Regions from separate parts of the Kitasatospora sp. NPDC001683 genome, predicted to be linked through region 1. Evidence: riboswitches for the same ligand, from Rfam matches in the RefSeq annotation. Region 1 holds a riboswitch; each other region holds the start of a gene.

Region 1 (5,011 bases):
GCACTCCGGGTGGTCGAGTGCAAGCCCAATCGCCAACCCGCGAGCCGCCGTCCGGGCCCGCGCCGGTGCCCGTCCGGGCCCGCGCGGGAACGCGAACGGGCCCGCGCGGGAACGCGAACGGGCCCGTACGACGCGTGTCGTACGGGCCCGTCGAGAAGCGAGTGGTCCACCAGCCGTGGGCCGCGCCGAGCTCCTGGAGCCGGAAGGGGTCAGACCGCCGCGCGGACCATGTCCGCCTGCGGGCCCTTCTGTCCCTGGGAGATCTCGAACTCGACCCGCTGGCCCTCCTCGAGGGTGCGGTAGCCGTCCATCTGGATCGCGCTGTAGTGGACGAAGACGTCCGCACCACCGTCGACCGCGATGAAGCCGTAGCCCTTCTCCGCGTTGAACCACTTGACGGTGCCCTGAGCCATTCCGAACTCCCCTAGTGCTGTGCTGGCCCTTCACGGGCCCGCAGGTCGCGGGCCCGGGTCTGGTTTGGAGGCCGGCCCGGGGAACCCCCCCTGAGCGCAGCCGTGCACGCCGCAATCCTCCGCACGGGAACACCGGAAGGCTTCCGTGAGCGGGCGATTACGTCGACCGCCGCTGAATGTATCCGGATCGACGCCCTCTGCAACAGGGCCAATCGCCGGGAATTCCTCGCCCCCGCCAAGAGACAAGACCGAGCAAAACGGAAGGAAGTCGGCATTCCACGCCGGACATAGCGGACGAATTACCCAAATGCCCGCAGGAATTCTGACATCGGCCTGACATGTTTCACGGCCCGGTCCCCGGGCCCGTCCCAGCCTCCGGACGACCTCCGGCGAAGCACCCCGCGGGCCGGAAGGGAAGCCCTTTTCCCAGCAGAGCCACACTCTACTCCGACTTGACCCGGAAATATTCCCGCCGAAAATGCAGGCGGCCGCCCGCACCTACGGAGAGTGGAATTCCGTAGGTGCGGGCGGCCGGGAAGCCGTTCGAAGCGGGTCAGGAGGGCCGGGAGCGGCCGGAACGGCTCAGCAGCCGCCGGCCACCGCCGGAATGATCGAGACGCTGGCGCCGTCCTTGATCGCGGTACCCAGGCCTTCGGCGAACCGCACGTCGTCGTCGTTCACGTACACGTTCACGAAGCGGCGCAGCTTGCCCGTGTCGTCCAGGATGCGGGCGGAGATGCCCGCGTGGTTCTCCTCCAGGTCGGCGATGACCTCGGCCAGGGTGGAGCCCTCGGCGGTCACCTCGGCGGCGCCGCCGGTGTAGGTGCGCAGGATGGTGGGGATGCGGACGTTGGCGCTCATGGCTCTCCTAGCGGGGGGGTGGGGGTGGTTCAGGCGGACGCGAGGCCGGCGGCGCGGAAGGAGTCCAGCGTCGGGCTGATGACGGCGGTCATCCCGGCCCCGGAGACGGCGTCCAGCGTCTTCAGGCCGTCGCCGGTGTTGATCGCGACGGTCTCCTTGGCCGGGTCCAGCTGACCGGTCTCGACCAGCTTCTTCAGCACGCCGACCGTCACCCCGCCCGCGGTCTCGGCGAAGACGCCCTCGGTCCGGGCCAGCAGCCGGATCGCCGCCACGACCTCCGCGTCCGTGACGTCCTCGACCGCGCCGCCCGTCCGACGGGCGATGTCCAGCACGTACGGGCCGTCCGCCGGGTTGCCGATCGCCAGCGACTTGGCGATGGTGTCCGGCTTCACCGGCTTGATCACGTCGCGGCCGGCCTTGAACGCCGCCGACACCGGCGAGCAGCCCGCCGCCTGGGCCCCGAAGATCCGGTACGGCCGGTCCTCCACCAGACCCAGCTTGATCAGCTCCTGCAGCCCCTTGTCGATCTTCGTCAGCTGCGAGCCCGAGGCGATCGGGATGACGATCTGCTCCGGCAGCCGCCAGCCCAGCTGCTCGCAGATCTCGTACGCCAGCGTCTTGGAGCCCTCGCCGTAGTACGGCCGCAGGTTGACGTTGACGAAACCCCAGCCCTCGCCGGCCGGGTCCCCGATCAGCTCCGAGCAGAAGCGGTTCACGTCGTCGTAGTTGCCCTCGATGCCCACCAGCTCGCCGCCGTACACCCCGGCCATCACGACCTTGCCCTGCTCCAGGTCGTGCGGGATGAACACGCAGGAGCGGAACCCGGCCCGGGCCGCCGCCGCGCCCACCGCACCGGCCAGGTTGCCGGTCGAGGAGCAGGACAGCGTGGTGTAGCCGAACGCCCGGGCGGCCTCGATCGCGCAGGCCACCACCCGGTCCTTGAACGAGTGCGTCGGGTTGCCGGAGTCGTCCTTCACGTGCAGCTGCGCGGTGAACCCGAGCTCCCGCCCCAGGTTGTCCGCCTTCACCAGCGGGGTCCAGCCGGGGTTCAGATTGGGCTTGGAAGCCACGTCGGCCGGCACCGGCAGCAGCGGCGCGTAGCGCCAGATCGACGCGGGACCGGACTCGATCCGCTTGCGCAGCTCCTCGGCGCGCTCGCTGCCGAACTCGTAGGCGATCTCCAGCGGCCCGAAGCACTCCAGGCAGGCGAAGTTCGGGCCGAGCGGGAAGCGGGTGCCGCACTCCCGACAGGACAGCGCGGCGGCGGGGCCGAGGTCGACGGGTGGGAGTCCCCCCGGCCGAAGGCTGGGGGAGGGTGCGACGGTGTCGATAGCCATGATGGCGGAGGCCTCTCTCCTCATCTTCCCCGTGGCGCGGTCGCGCCACGGGCCGGAATTGGCACCTGTCCCGCCGGGGCCTGTCGACGACAGCCGAGCGAGAAGGTTGCCGGGACGTCAACGGGCCGTTCCCTCAGTCCCTCTGGATGAGCATGTGAAGTTATGGTTCAGCGGCGACCCCGGCGTGCAAAGGTCCGACCGCTGTACGAAGACTGTATCCGAAGGCGTCCAACCCGAAAGGGACCGTCCGCCAAGCGAGATGGCCCGTTCCACCTATCCCGCCGAGGAGAGTCACCGTGCCCGCCGAACCGACCCCCGCACTCCTCCCGCAGGCGGCGTCCTGGCTCCGCCGCCGCTCGTGGAGCGCGGCCGACCGGCCGGTGCACACCCTGCTGGAGGCCAAGCAGCGCACCGGCCGCACCGTCACCGTCGTCCTCCCCGCCCTCGACGAGGAGGCCACCGTCGGCGACATCGTCCGGACCATCCGCCGCGAGCTGGTCGAGCGGATCCCCCTCGTCGACGAACTCGTCGTGGTCGACTCCGGCTCCACCGACGCCACCGCCGCGGTCGCCGCCGAGGCGGGCGCCCGGGTGGAGCACCGCGACGCGATACTCCCCCGGCTGCCCGCCGTCCCCGGCAAGGGCGAGGTGCTCTGGCGCTCGCTGCTGGTCACCCACGGCGACATCGTCTGCTTCGTGGACGCCGACCTGCGCGAGTTCGACCCGGCCTTCGTCTCCGGCATCGTCGGCCCGCTGCTGACCGACGAGAACCTCCAGCTGGTCAAGGCCATGTACGACCGCCCCCTGGAGACCGAGAGCGGCGCGATCGTCCCGGCGGGCGGCGGCCGGGTCACCGAACTCGTCGCCCGCCCCCTGCTCAACCTCCACTGGCCCGAACTCGCCGGTTTCGTCCAGCCCCTCGGCGGCGAGTACGCGGCCCGCCGCTCACTGCTCGAACGGCTGCCCTTCCCCACCGGCTACGGCGTCGAACTCGGCCTGCTGGTCGACGCGTTGGAACTGGCCGGGCTGGACGCCCTGGCCCAGGTCGACGTCGGCGTCCGGCACCACCGCCACCAGGACGGCCAGGCCCTCGGCCGGATGGCCGCCACCATCTACCGCACCGCCCTCGAACGCCTCGACCGCACCCACCGCCTCAAGGCCTCCGCCGACCTGGTCCACCCCCACCTCACCCAGTTCACCCGCGACCCGGAGACCCGCGCCTTCACCGCCCACACCCACCCCGTGACGGCCCTGGAGCGCCCCCCGATGCACACCGTGCCCGAGTACGCCGCCCGACATTGAAACGTTTGCCACGCCGACCCCCCGGCAACGTACCAACCATGGGCGATCTCACGACCGAACGTTCGAGTGTGACCGGCACCGCCCCCGTCCTGGTGGCCTCCAACCGGGGACCGGTGTCGTTCAGCACCTCCGACGACGGCACGCTGACCCTGCGCCGCGGCGGCGGAGGCCTGGTCTCCGGCCTCTCCGCGATCGACGACCCCCACGCCGTCTGGGTCTGCGCCGCCCTCGGCGACGCCGACCGCCGGGCCGCGAGAGAAGCCCCCGACGGCCGCCTCGACCTGGCCGGCCACGAGGTCGGCAGCCAGGCCGTCCGGATGCTGGACATCGACCCGCAGACCTTCGCCCGCGCCTACAACGGCGTCGCCAACTCCACCCTGTGGTTCGTCCACCACCTGCTCTACGCGACCCCCACCGCGCCCTCCTTCGACGCCGGCTTCCGCACCGAGTGGGCCGCCTACCAGGCGTACAACACCGCCTTCGCCGAGGCCCTGGCCGCCGAAGCCGCCCCGAACGCCGCGGTCCTGGTCCAGGACTACCACCTCTCCCTCGTCCCGGCCCTGCTCCGCGAGACCCGGCCCGACCTGCGGATCGGCCACTTCTCCCACACCCCCTGGGCCCCGCCCGAGTACTACCGGCTGCTGCCCGACGACGTCGCCCGCGCCGTGCTCACCGGCATCCTCGGCGCCGACCGGGCCGGCTTCCTCACCGAACGCTGGGCCCGCGCCTTCGCCGCCTGCTGCGAGGACCTCCTCGGGGCGACCGTCGACCACAAGGAGCTCACCGTCACCCTCCCCCAGCCTTCGGCCGGGGGGACCCCCATCGGCCGCACCACCCGGCTCGGCGTCCACGCCCTCGGCGCCGACGCCGACTTCCTCCGCGAGCGCGCCCACCGCCCCGACGTCGACGAACGCCTCGCCGCCCTCCGTACGGCCGTCGGCGACCGCCGCACCATCGTCCGGGTCGACCGCACCGAGCTGAGCAAGAACATCGTCCGCGGCCTCCAGGCCTACCGGCACCTGCTCCGCACCCGCCCCGAGTGGCACGACCGGGTGGTCCACATCGCCTTCGCCTACCCGTCCCGCACCGACCTCGCCGA
Region 2 (5,011 bases), on a different contig from region 1:
ACGGAATAACCCCGGTGTCAGGATCTGGTCGACTGGTGGGTGCACCCGGCGGCCGGTCTGGCCGGCACGAGGCTGCCTGTCCAAGGCTGCGCGCGCGGTCGGTCGGTGGGAGCGTCGGCACCGGCAGAAGCGGCCCGTCGCCGGTGAGGGCGGGGGCCGCAGCCGGTGGCCAGCGACCTGATCAGCTGGTTACTTGATCAGGTAGATGGTCGCGAACAGGCCGATCCACACGACGTCGACGAAGTGCCAGTAGTAGGACACGACGATCGCGGCGGTGGCCTGCTCGTGCGTGAAGCGCTTGGCTGCGTACGTCCGTCCCAGGACCAGCAGGAAGGCGATCAGACCACCCGTCACGTGCAGACCGTGGAAGCCGGTGGTCAGGTAGAACACCGTGCCGTACGGGTCGGAGGACAGCGAGAGGCCGTCGTTCTTGACCAGCTCGGTGTACTCGTAGACCTGGCCGCCGATGAAGATCGCGCCCATGAAGAACGTGAGGATGAACCACCCGCGGAGCTTCTTCACGTCACCGCGCTCGGCGGCGAACACGCCGAGCTGGCAGGTGAGCGAGGAGAGCACCAGGATGGTGGTGTTGACCGAGGAGAACGTCACGTTGAGGGCGTGCGCCTTCTCGGTCCAGAACGCCGCTCCCTTGACGGAGCGGAGCGTGAAGTACATCGCGAAGAGGGCCGCGAAGAACATCAGCTCGGAACTGAGCCAGACGATCGTTCCGACGCTGACCATGTTCGGTCGATTGACCGATCCGTGCGCGTGCCCGGTTTCTGTTGCTGTTGCTGTCGCCACGACGGACATTATGTCGGTCCCTTATTCCGTCTTCACGTCGGGGGGTGTCCCTCGGAGTGTCCGGTGCGTGCGGTATGCCCGCTTGGCGGGCGACGGGGTGTCCGCACGGGGGCTGAGCAGCGGCGTGTCCCTTTTCTGACGGTTCCTCGGGCGGGGTGCTACCCCCTTGCCCGGCGCGTCGCCGCACGGACGGGGCGGCTCGGGTTGTAGGGGAGAGGACGCCGCATCGGCCGTACGGGTGGACCGGGAGGGTCCGGGTGACGGGGCGTCCTCCGGGTGGGTGAGCCGCGGGCGCGGCGGCTTGAGGAGGAACGTGCGCGAGGGGGACCGGCGACGGGGGAAACGGGAGTAGCATCCGGATCAGGTGAACGTGGTCCGGATCACACTTGAGGGAGCAGGGTCCATGGCGTACACGACCGACGAGTCGCTCACCGTCCTCGTCTACAGCGACGACCGCAACACCCGCGAGCAGGTGCTGACGGCACTCGGCCGTCGGCCTGCCGAGGATCTTCCGGAGCTGTCCTACCTCGAGTGCGCGACCACCCCCGCGGTGATCAAGGCGCTGGAGAAGGGCGGCATCGACCTCTGCGTGCTGGACGGCGAGGCGGTCCCGGCCGGCGGGCTCGGCCTCGGGCGCCAGCTCAAGGACGAGATCTACGGCTGCCCGCCGGTGCTGGTGCTGATCGGCCGGCCGCAGGACTCCTGGCTCGCCGCCTGGAGCCGGGCCGATGCCGCGATCTCCCACCCGGTGGACCCGGTGGCGCTGGCCGGGGCGGTCGCCACCCTGCTGCGGGCACGGCTGGCCAAGCGGGCCCCGGTCGCACGCTGAGCGAGGGCGTCTCAGTACTAGAGAAGGCAGGGGCCCGGGCGCCCCGCCGCTCGATAGGCTGGCTCCATCCGTACGGACGTCCCCCCGCAGCGGGGGAACCGACAACAGCTGGAGTCAGCCATGGTGAACGTGAACCCTGCGAACGGTGGTACCGACCCCGCGCAGGTGGTCCGCACCTGGCCGGACCTCCTGGCGGCACTGTTGAAGGGGGAGGACCTCGACCGCTCCTCCACCGCGTGGGCGATGGACCGGATCATGAGCGGCGAGGCGTCCCCCGTCCAGGTGGCCGGGTTCATGGTGGCGCTGCGGGCCAAGGGCGAGACGGTGGACGAGATCGCCGGTCTGGTCGACGCGATGTACCAGCACGCCGAGCCGCTGGACATCCCCGGCCCGGCGGTCGACATCGTCGGCACCGGCGGCGACCGGGCGAAGACCGTCAACATCTCCACCATGTCGGCGATCGTCGCGGCGGCCGCCGGGGCCAAGGTGGTCAAGCACGGCAACCGGGCCGCCTCCTCCTCCAGCGGCTCCTCGGACGTGCTGGAGAAGCTCGGGGTGGCGCTGGACCTGTCGGCCCGGCGGGTGGCCGAGGTCGCCGAGGAGGTCGGACTCACCTTCTGCTTCGCGGCGAGGTTCCACCCCTCGATGCGGCACGCCGCCACCGCCCGGCGCGACCTCGGGGTGCCGACCGCCTTCAACATCCTCGGCCCGCTGACCAACCCGGCGAAGGTCACCGCGCACGCGATCGGCTGCTTCGACACCCGGCTCGCCGGACTGATCGCGGGGGTGCTCGCCCGGCGCGGGGCGACGGCGCTGGTGTTCCGCGGCGACGACGGGCTGGACGAACTGACCATCACCACCACCTCGCGGGTGTGGGTGGTGCGCGACGGGGCGGTCACCGAGACCACCTTCGATCCGCGGGACGTCGGCATCGAGCTGGTCGGCATCGAGGCGCTGCGCGGGGCCGACGCCGCGTACAACGCCGAGGTCGCGCGCCGGCTGCTGGCCGGGGAGCGCGGGCCGGTGCGGGACGCCGTCCTGCTGAACACGGCGTCGGCGCTGGTCGCGCTGGACCTCGGCGACGCGCCGCTGACGGAGCAGCTCGCGGCGGGCATGGCCCGGGCGGCCGAGGCGATCGACTCGGGCGCGGCGCAGGACCTGCTGCGGCGCTGGTCGGAGGCCACCAGCCGGATCTGAGACGGCAGTTGAGGGCCCGTGGCGATTGGTCGGTACGGGCCCTTTGCGCGCCCCGAGCCGAAGGGGCGCGCCGGTGCCGAGAGTTGAGGAGTGACAAGCGAGGTACGAGCGCCGGAGCGACGAGCGTCGGCGCCGGGTTCGAGCGCCTGGCGATTGGTCGGTGCGGGCCCTTTGCGCGCCTCGAGCCGAAGGGGCGCGCCGGTGCCGAGAGTTGAGGAGTGACAAGCGAGGTACGAGCGCCGGAGCGACGAGCGTCGGCGCCGGGTTCGAGCGCCCCGGAGGCGAGCGGGCGAGAACACTGTCCGGATGGTGGATGCCCGTTTGACCCTCCGACGTACCCGACCTAGAGTCTGGGCCAGGTCATGAGTGACAGCGCCAAGCCCCAGCTGGCTGTCCGGCAACCCTCCGTCCGTGGCGGGGTGCCCTGGGTGAGGACCGGGTCGCCGGGCAGGCCGTCCGCGCGACAAGCGCGGACGCCGGACGACCAGCACTCCCGGGGTCCCTCACCCCTCGAAGGAGTGCATCCTCATGTCCCTCTCCACCGAAGTCTTCGCCCCGCTCGCCGTCCTCGGCCACGACGTCCAGGTGCCGCTCGCCAGCGGTGAGAAGGTGGGCTACGCGGCGCTCGACTACGCGGCCAGCGCGCCGGCGCTCCAGCGGGTCTGGGACGACGTCGCCGCCTACGCCCCGTACTACGGCAGCGTGCACCGCGGCGCCGGGTACCTGTCGCAGCTGTCCACCGACCTGTTCGAGCAGAGCCGCCGTACCGTCGCCGAGTTCCTCGACCTGCGCGAGGGTGACCAGGTGGTCTTCACCCGCGCCACCACCGACTCGCTCAACCTGCTGGCCGCCGCCGTGCCGGCCGGCACCCGGGTGTTCGCCTTCGAGACCGAGCACCACGCCTCGCTGCTGCCCTGGGCGCACGCCGGGCTGGAGGTCAGCTACCTGCGGGCGCCGCGCTCGCGGGCCGAGGCGGTGGCCGCGCTGGAGGCGGCGCTCGCCGGGGCGCCCGAGGGGCCGAAGCTGCTGTGCGTCACCGGTGCCTCCAACGTGACCGGCGAGCTGTGGCCGGTCGCCGAGCTGACCGCGAGCGCGCACCGGCACGGCGCCCGGGTGGTGCTGGACGCCGCCCAGCTGGCCCCGCACCACCGGGTTTCGGTGCGCGAGCTGGACGTCGACTGGATCGCCTTCTCCGGTCACAAGCTGTACGCGCCGTTCGGCGCCGGGGTGCTCGCCGGGCGGGCGGACTGGCTGGACGCGGCCGAGCCGTACCTGGCCGGCGGCGGGGCGACCCGGACGGTCGCCCGGGAGCTGGACGGCTCGGTGGCGGTGCAGTGGCACACCGGTCCGGCCCGGCACGAGGCTGGCTCGCCGAACGTCATCGGCGCCTACGCGATCGCCTCGGCCTGCCGGGCGCTGACCGAGGCCGGCTTCGACGCGTTGGAGGCCCGGGAGCGGCAGCTGGTCGAGCGGCTGACGGCGGGGCTGGCGGAGATTCCGCAGGTCAAGGTGCTGAACCTGTTCGGCGAGGGCTCCGCCCGGGTGGGCGTGCTGTCCTTCGTGGTCCGGGACTGGAACAGCTCGCACTTCTCGGCCGCGCTGTCCGCCGAGTACGGCATCGGGGTGCGCGACGGGCTGTTCTGCGCCCACCCGCTGGTGCGGACCCTGCTCGGTGAGGAGTCCGGCGTGGCTCCCGGTCCAGTCTCTGTGTGCGGGGCGCCCGAGCCCTCGCTGCCGGGGGAGCGCAGCCTGAACGCGATCCGGGTGAGCTTCGGGGCCGGCACGCCGGACGAGCACATCGAGCGCTTCCTGACCGCCGTGCGCGAGCTGGTCACCGACGGCGCGGCGTGGAACTACCGCAACGAGGGCGGCCGTTGCGTCGCCGACAGCCGCCGTGACGGCTGACGGTCACTCGTCCAGGCCGAGGGCGAACGCCGCTTCCAGGTCGTGCTGGGAGTAGGTGCGGAAGGCGATCTGGGTCTCGGTGTGGGCCACGCCCGGGACCTTGTTGAGCCGGCCCGGGATGACCTCGGCCAGGTCGTCGTGGCGGCGCACCCGGACCATCGCGACCAGGTCGTAGCCGCCCGTCACCGAGTAGACCTCGCTGACGCCCTCGATGGCGGCGATGGCCTCGGCGATCTCCGGGATGCGGTCGACACTGGTCTTGATCAGGACGATGGCGGT
Region 3 (5,011 bases), on a different contig from region 1:
GGTGACATCCTGACCGCTGCGGGAAGCGCCGCCGCACTCGACCTCGGGCTGCACGTGGTCCGCCGCGACCACGGCGCCGAGGCCGCCAACTCGGTCAGTCGGCGACTGGTCTTCGCGGCGCACCGCGACGGCGGGCAGCGGCAGTTCGTGGAGCGTCCGATGCCCGACCTCCCCGACGAGTCCCTCGCCCCCGTCATGGCCTGGGCGCAGGAACGGCTCGACGAACCGCTGACGGTGTCCGACCTCGCGGCGCGGGCGGCGGTCAGCCCGGCGACGCTGCACCGCCGCTTCCGGGCGCAGCTGGGAACGACCCCGTTGGTGTGGCTCACGGGAGAGCGGCTCGCCCTGGCCTGCCGACTGATCGAGCGGGGCGAGTCCCGTTTCGAGGTCGTCGCGCGGCGAAGCGGGCTGGGCACGGCCGCCAACCTGCGGTCGCTCATGCGTCGCGAGACGGGCATCACCCCGTCGGCCTACAAGCGCCGGTTCGGGCGGGAGGTGAGCTGATGGCAGGGGCGTCCTCCTGGACCAGGAGTTGGAGCAGGGCGTCGGCGACTGCGGTCGGCGCGGTGCTGCGGGTGGCTCCGCCGCCGGCGAGGCGCCAGGGCGCTGACCGTACCGACCGGGGCTCGGCCGCCGCCCGCAAGGGCCGGCGCTGCGGCCCCCCAAAGGGCGAGCGCTGCGGGCGAGTTGGAGCCGCCCTCCGGAAAGCCGCGCGCCTGTTCGCGGCGACGCCTCAAGGAGTGCCGGCGCGTACGGCGGTGGTCGCCAGGGTGGTGTAGTTCATGGTGAAGCGGCCGCCCAGGGCGCCGATGGCTCGGCCGACCGCGCCCAGTGTCTCGGCCAGTTGATCGGGGCGGAGCCGGGTGAGGGCGCCGGTGGTGGGGAGCAGGTCCAGCCACTGCTCGCGGGTGTAGGGCCGCTGCCAGTCGAATCGCCACTGTTCCGGATCGTCGAACCGCCCGGTCTCGCGGATCGCGTCGGCGATCTTCGCGTAACCGGCCAGGTACGTCTCCAGCGGACGCCGGGCCGGCTGGCTGCTGAACGGGGAGTCGGGCGCGACCCGCCGGTAGGCCGCGGCGAACGCCTCGGCCACCTCGGCGGGCGGTTCGAAGACGTGCCCGAAGATCGCCAGGCGCCCGCCGGGGCGCAGCACCCTGGCCGCCTTCGGGGCGCCGACGGCCGGGTCCACCCAGTGCCACGACTGGGCGGCGATCACCGTGTCGAACCTTCGGCCGGCCGGCTCCCAGGCTTCGAAGGTCGCCACCTCGACCCGCAGGCCGTGGGCTCGCGCGGCGTCGGCCATCCGGGCGTCCGGGTCGATGCCGAGCACGGTGCAGCCGGCGGCCTGGAACTGGCGGGATGCGATGCCGGTGCCGCAGCCGACGTCGAGTACGTGGGGCCCCGGGCTTCCGGCGACGATGCGTGACACCAGGTCATCGGGGTAGCGGGGGCGGGCCTGGTCGTAGCGTTGCGCGTCCGTGCCGAACGATTCGGCGGTCTGCCGGGCCTGGTGCGGCCGCGCCGGGTCGGGGTGCTCCCGCGGTAAAGTGGGCATGCGTTCACTTTAGTGGGCAAGCGCCCACCTGCCAATGGGCGCACCGGAGTCCGTGTACACGAGAGGATCTGCGAGTTGCCGACCGGGGTGCATCTTCGCGACGCGCGCCAGCAACTGTTCGACGCAGCCGAACGCGTGCTGCTGCGGGACGGCCCGAACGGGCTGACCAGCCGGGCCGTCACCGACGAGGCAGGCTGCGCCAAAGGCGTGCTGCACCGGCACTTCACCGATTTCGACGCCTTCCTCACCGAGCTCGTGCTCGACCGGGCCGCACGGCTCGAGGCGCAGGCGCGGGCGCTGCGCGAGACCGTCGGCGCCGGCACCGTGGCCGACAACCTCACCGGCGCGCTGATCACCCTGTTCGGACCGGTCCCGGTGGCGATCATCCCGCTCATCACCTTCCGGGACGAGCTGCGCGCCCGGCTGCGGCAGGCCACCCCCGGTGGCGGCATCGCGGTCCTCGCCCAGGTCGCGACGGCGGTCTCCGCCTACCTGACGGACGAACGGGCCCTGGGCCGCATCGCAGCCGATGCCGACATCGACTCGCTCACCCTCTCCCTGGTCGGAGGCGGGCACCTGCTGTTCGCGGACCGCGATCCGGACCCGCCGACGAAGGCGACCGTCAACAAGCTGGTGACCACGGTGCTCGCCGACGTCGTGCAACGGCGGCCTCGCTGAAACCGACGGGCCGCCCGCGACGGCGCTGATCGCCGCCGGTTGTGCGGGTGGGGAAAGTTTTGGCGGGGCGCCCGGGGAATCTTGTATGGTTCGTCGCGAATCATCCAGAGGGGTGGAGGGACCGGCCCTACGAAGCCCCGGCAACTCCCCGGTCGAACCGGCGTCCGAAGTACGCGCCGTGCCGCCCGGGATCAGTGCCAACTCCGGCCTGTCGCCAACGTGGCGCGGGAAAGATGAGGAGACACGGTGCTCTCTGTGCTGTCCTTCGCCCGGGCGCTTCCCGCCCCGGCCCTTTCGCGTACCCGTCTCGTGTCCGGCGCAGGCAACCGGCTGCATTCGCAGGCCTGTCCTCGCTGACCACCCCGCTCCCCACCCCACCGGAGCGTCCGTGAGCCGAACCCACCCACGGCACACGGGATTCGAGACTGGAGTACCCGTCCATGGAGAACCTGGAGAACACGAGCGGCGTCGGCGTGCTCGACAAGATCACCTCGATCCTCGGCACCCTGGAGGCCGGTCCGGCCACCCTGGCCGGACTCGTGGACGCCACCGGCCTGGCGCGGCCGACCGCCCACCGGATCGCCGTCGCGCTGGAGCACCACCGCTTGCTCGGCCGGGACCTGCAGGGCCGGTTCGTCCTCGGCCCGCGACTCGCCGAGCTCTCGGCCGCCGCCGGTGAGGACCGCCTGCTGACCGCGGCCGGCTCGGTCCTCACCCACCTGCGCGACGTCACCGGCGAGACCGCCCAGCTCTACCGCCGGCAGGGCGAGGTGCGGATCTGCGTGGCGGCGGTCGAGCGCCTCTTCGGCCTGCGCGACACCGTTCCGGTCGGCCTCGCCCTTCCGATGAAGGTCGGATCCGCGGCCCAGGTCCTGCTCGCCTGGGAGGAGCCGGAGCGCCTCCACCGCGGTCTGCAGGGCGCCCGCTTCACCGCCACCGCGCTCAGCGGGGTACGGCGCCGCGGCTGGGCCCAGTCGATCGGCGAACGCGAGCCGGGGGTGGCCTCCGTCTCGGCACCCGTCCGCGGGCCGTCCAACCGGGTGGTGGCGGCCGTGTCCGTCTCCGGCCCGATCGAACGGCTCACCCGCCACCCCGGCACCCACCTCTCCAAGGCCGTCATCGAGGCGGCCGCCCGCCTCACCGAGGCCCTGCACCGCCCCTGACCCGGCCGCGGTGCCGCCTACTGCGCGGCCTTGTCGACGAGGGCGGCGAACCGCGCCAGCGGGTCCCCGGTGAACGGGCGCAGCGCGGGGGCGAGGAAGCGCGGGCTGCGGAACCGCAGGCCGCCGAGGAAGGCGAAGCGGGTGGTGCCGTCGCCCGGCACGGCGGCACCCTGGTCAAGGTCCCCGCCCCCGGCGCCTCCCGGCGCTGCTCCGCGTGCGGCTTCACCACGCCCGGCAGCAGGAAGTCCCAGGCCGTGTTCGTGTGCAAGAACCCGGACTGCGGCTGGTCGGGCGACGCCGACCACAACGCGGCCCGGAACGTCTTGCACCTGTACCGGATGGGCCTCGCGCTCATCCCGGCTGCCGGAAGGGCAGTCGTCAGGCGCGCGAAGCGCGTCAAGCCCGCTACCGCACAGGTCGCCGCCTCGGCGACGGCGGCGGCGGTGGACGGGACGGTGCGGGCCTGAGCCTCCGGAACCCGAACGGTGTCCCGCGGCTCGCCTTCGAGAGCCGCAGGACGCCGTCCGTCCATTCGGAGGGTGTCAGCGCCGCAGGTGCTGGACGGCGCGCGGGCCGGTGACGGGCGCTGCGGCGTGCGCGGCCTGTGCGCCGGGCGCGCCGGCGGCGGGGCTGCGCAGGGTGCCGGGCTGGAAGCGGCCGCTGTACACGTCGGTGGAGTTCAGCGGGTCGGCGCTGTTGGCGGTCACCATGACCGGGCGGATCTGGTGGCCGTCGTTGATCAGCGCCTGGTAGTCGCCGAGGAAGTGGCCGCCGGCGAAGGGCGCCTGCAGCCAGTCGAAGACCGGCGAGACCTGCCGTTCGATCGGGCTGTCCTCGCCGCCGCGCGGGAAGCTGAGCAGCCAGGCGGCGGTGGGTAGCGTGGTGGTGTTGCCGGGGGTGAGGTAGCGCAGGTCGTAGTAGCTGACGGCGACGGTGCCGTTGGCGGTCACGATGATGGACGGGGTGAACGCCGGGGCGCCCGGGGCCTGGCTGATCCGGGTCGGACCGCTCCAGGTCTGGCCGCCGTCCGTGGAGTGCACCAGCTGGATCGCGTCGTACTGGCCGCCGGTGAACTCCGAACCCTCGTAGGCGAGGTAGAGCTCGCCGGTCTGCGGGTCGACGGCCACGCTCGGCAGACCGCCGCCGGCCCGGAGGGACTTGGTGGCGTCGGCGGGCGCGTTCGGGTCGACCTCGGGGACGGAGGTGTCGGTGGCGACCCGGACCGGTTGGCTCCAGGTCTCGCCCTGGTCGGTGGAGCTGACCATGCCGAAGTGCACGTCGCTGACCGTGGTGGCGGTGCCGTCGGTGAAGGTGATCCAGTCGAAGAAGTCGTACAGCGTGTCGGTCCGCGGGTCGACCACGATCTGGTTGCCGATGGTCTGGGTGTTCGCAGTCGTGCTCGTGATGACGAAGGGCTTCGCCGGGGTCCAAGTGCGGCCGTGGTCACGGGTGATGGAGATGTAGCCCGGTCCGTCGAAGTAGGGGGTCGGGCCGGTGACTTGGTCCACCCGGTCCCAGACCTGGTAGGCGACGCCCGGGTGCACCGGGTCGGCGGTGACGGCGTTCTTGTCGTCGGTGATCGCCGGGTCGTTGTCGCTGATCAGCTCGGTGACGT

The links. A riboswitch is a leader RNA that binds a small molecule or an ion and turns the genes downstream of it on or off. The one in region 1 is predicted to bind S-adenosylmethionine.
Region 2: linked by a shared signal. The riboswitch ahead of ACWCYO_RS19035 (aminotransferase class V-fold PLP-dependent enzyme) and the one ahead of thrC (threonine synthase) in region 1 are both predicted to bind S-adenosylmethionine.
Region 3: linked by a shared signal. The riboswitch ahead of ACWCYO_RS19570 (IclR family transcriptional regulator) and the one ahead of thrC (threonine synthase) in region 1 are both predicted to bind S-adenosylmethionine.

Annotation. Positions count from the first base shown of each region.
Region 1 covers NZ_JBSFGK010000100.1:20,275-25,285, forward strand. Annotated here, with positions in the region: gene ACWCYO_RS34235 (cold-shock protein) at 210-413, opposite strand; gene ACWCYO_RS34240 (MoaD/ThiS family protein) at 996-1,274, opposite strand; gene thrC (threonine synthase) at 1,304-2,611, opposite strand; SAM riboswitch class I at 2,629-2,764, opposite strand; gene ACWCYO_RS34250 (glucosyl-3-phosphoglycerate synthase) at 2,908-3,912, shown strand; gene ACWCYO_RS34255 (alpha,alpha-trehalose-phosphate synthase (UDP-forming)) at 3,951-5,011, shown strand, end outside.
Region 2 covers NZ_JBSFGK010000032.1:12,989-17,999, forward strand. Annotated here, with positions in the region: gene qcrC (cytochrome bc1 complex diheme cytochrome c subunit) at 1-2, opposite strand, end outside; gene ctaE (aa3-type cytochrome oxidase subunit III) at 190-810, opposite strand; gene ACWCYO_RS19025 (DNA-binding transcriptional response regulator) at 1,205-1,630, shown strand; gene trpD (anthranilate phosphoribosyltransferase) at 1,751-2,827, shown strand; SAM riboswitch class IV at 3,186-3,303, shown strand; gene ACWCYO_RS19035 (aminotransferase class V-fold PLP-dependent enzyme) at 3,356-4,732, shown strand; gene ACWCYO_RS19040 (Lrp/AsnC ligand binding domain-containing protein) at 4,736-5,011, opposite strand, start outside.
Region 3 covers NZ_JBSFGK010000033.1:47,033-52,043, forward strand. Annotated here, with positions in the region: gene ACWCYO_RS19555 (GlxA family transcriptional regulator) at 1-504, shown strand, start outside; gene ACWCYO_RS19560 (class I SAM-dependent methyltransferase) at 734-1,555, opposite strand; gene ACWCYO_RS19565 (TetR/AcrR family transcriptional regulator) at 1,631-2,233, shown strand; SAM riboswitch class I at 2,331-2,473, shown strand; gene ACWCYO_RS19570 (IclR family transcriptional regulator) at 2,683-3,396, shown strand; gene ACWCYO_RS19575 (hypothetical protein) at 3,414-3,557, opposite strand; partial or broken gene ACWCYO_RS19580 (zinc ribbon domain-containing protein) at 3,549-3,863, shown strand; gene ACWCYO_RS19585 (sialidase family protein) at 3,939-5,011, opposite strand, start outside.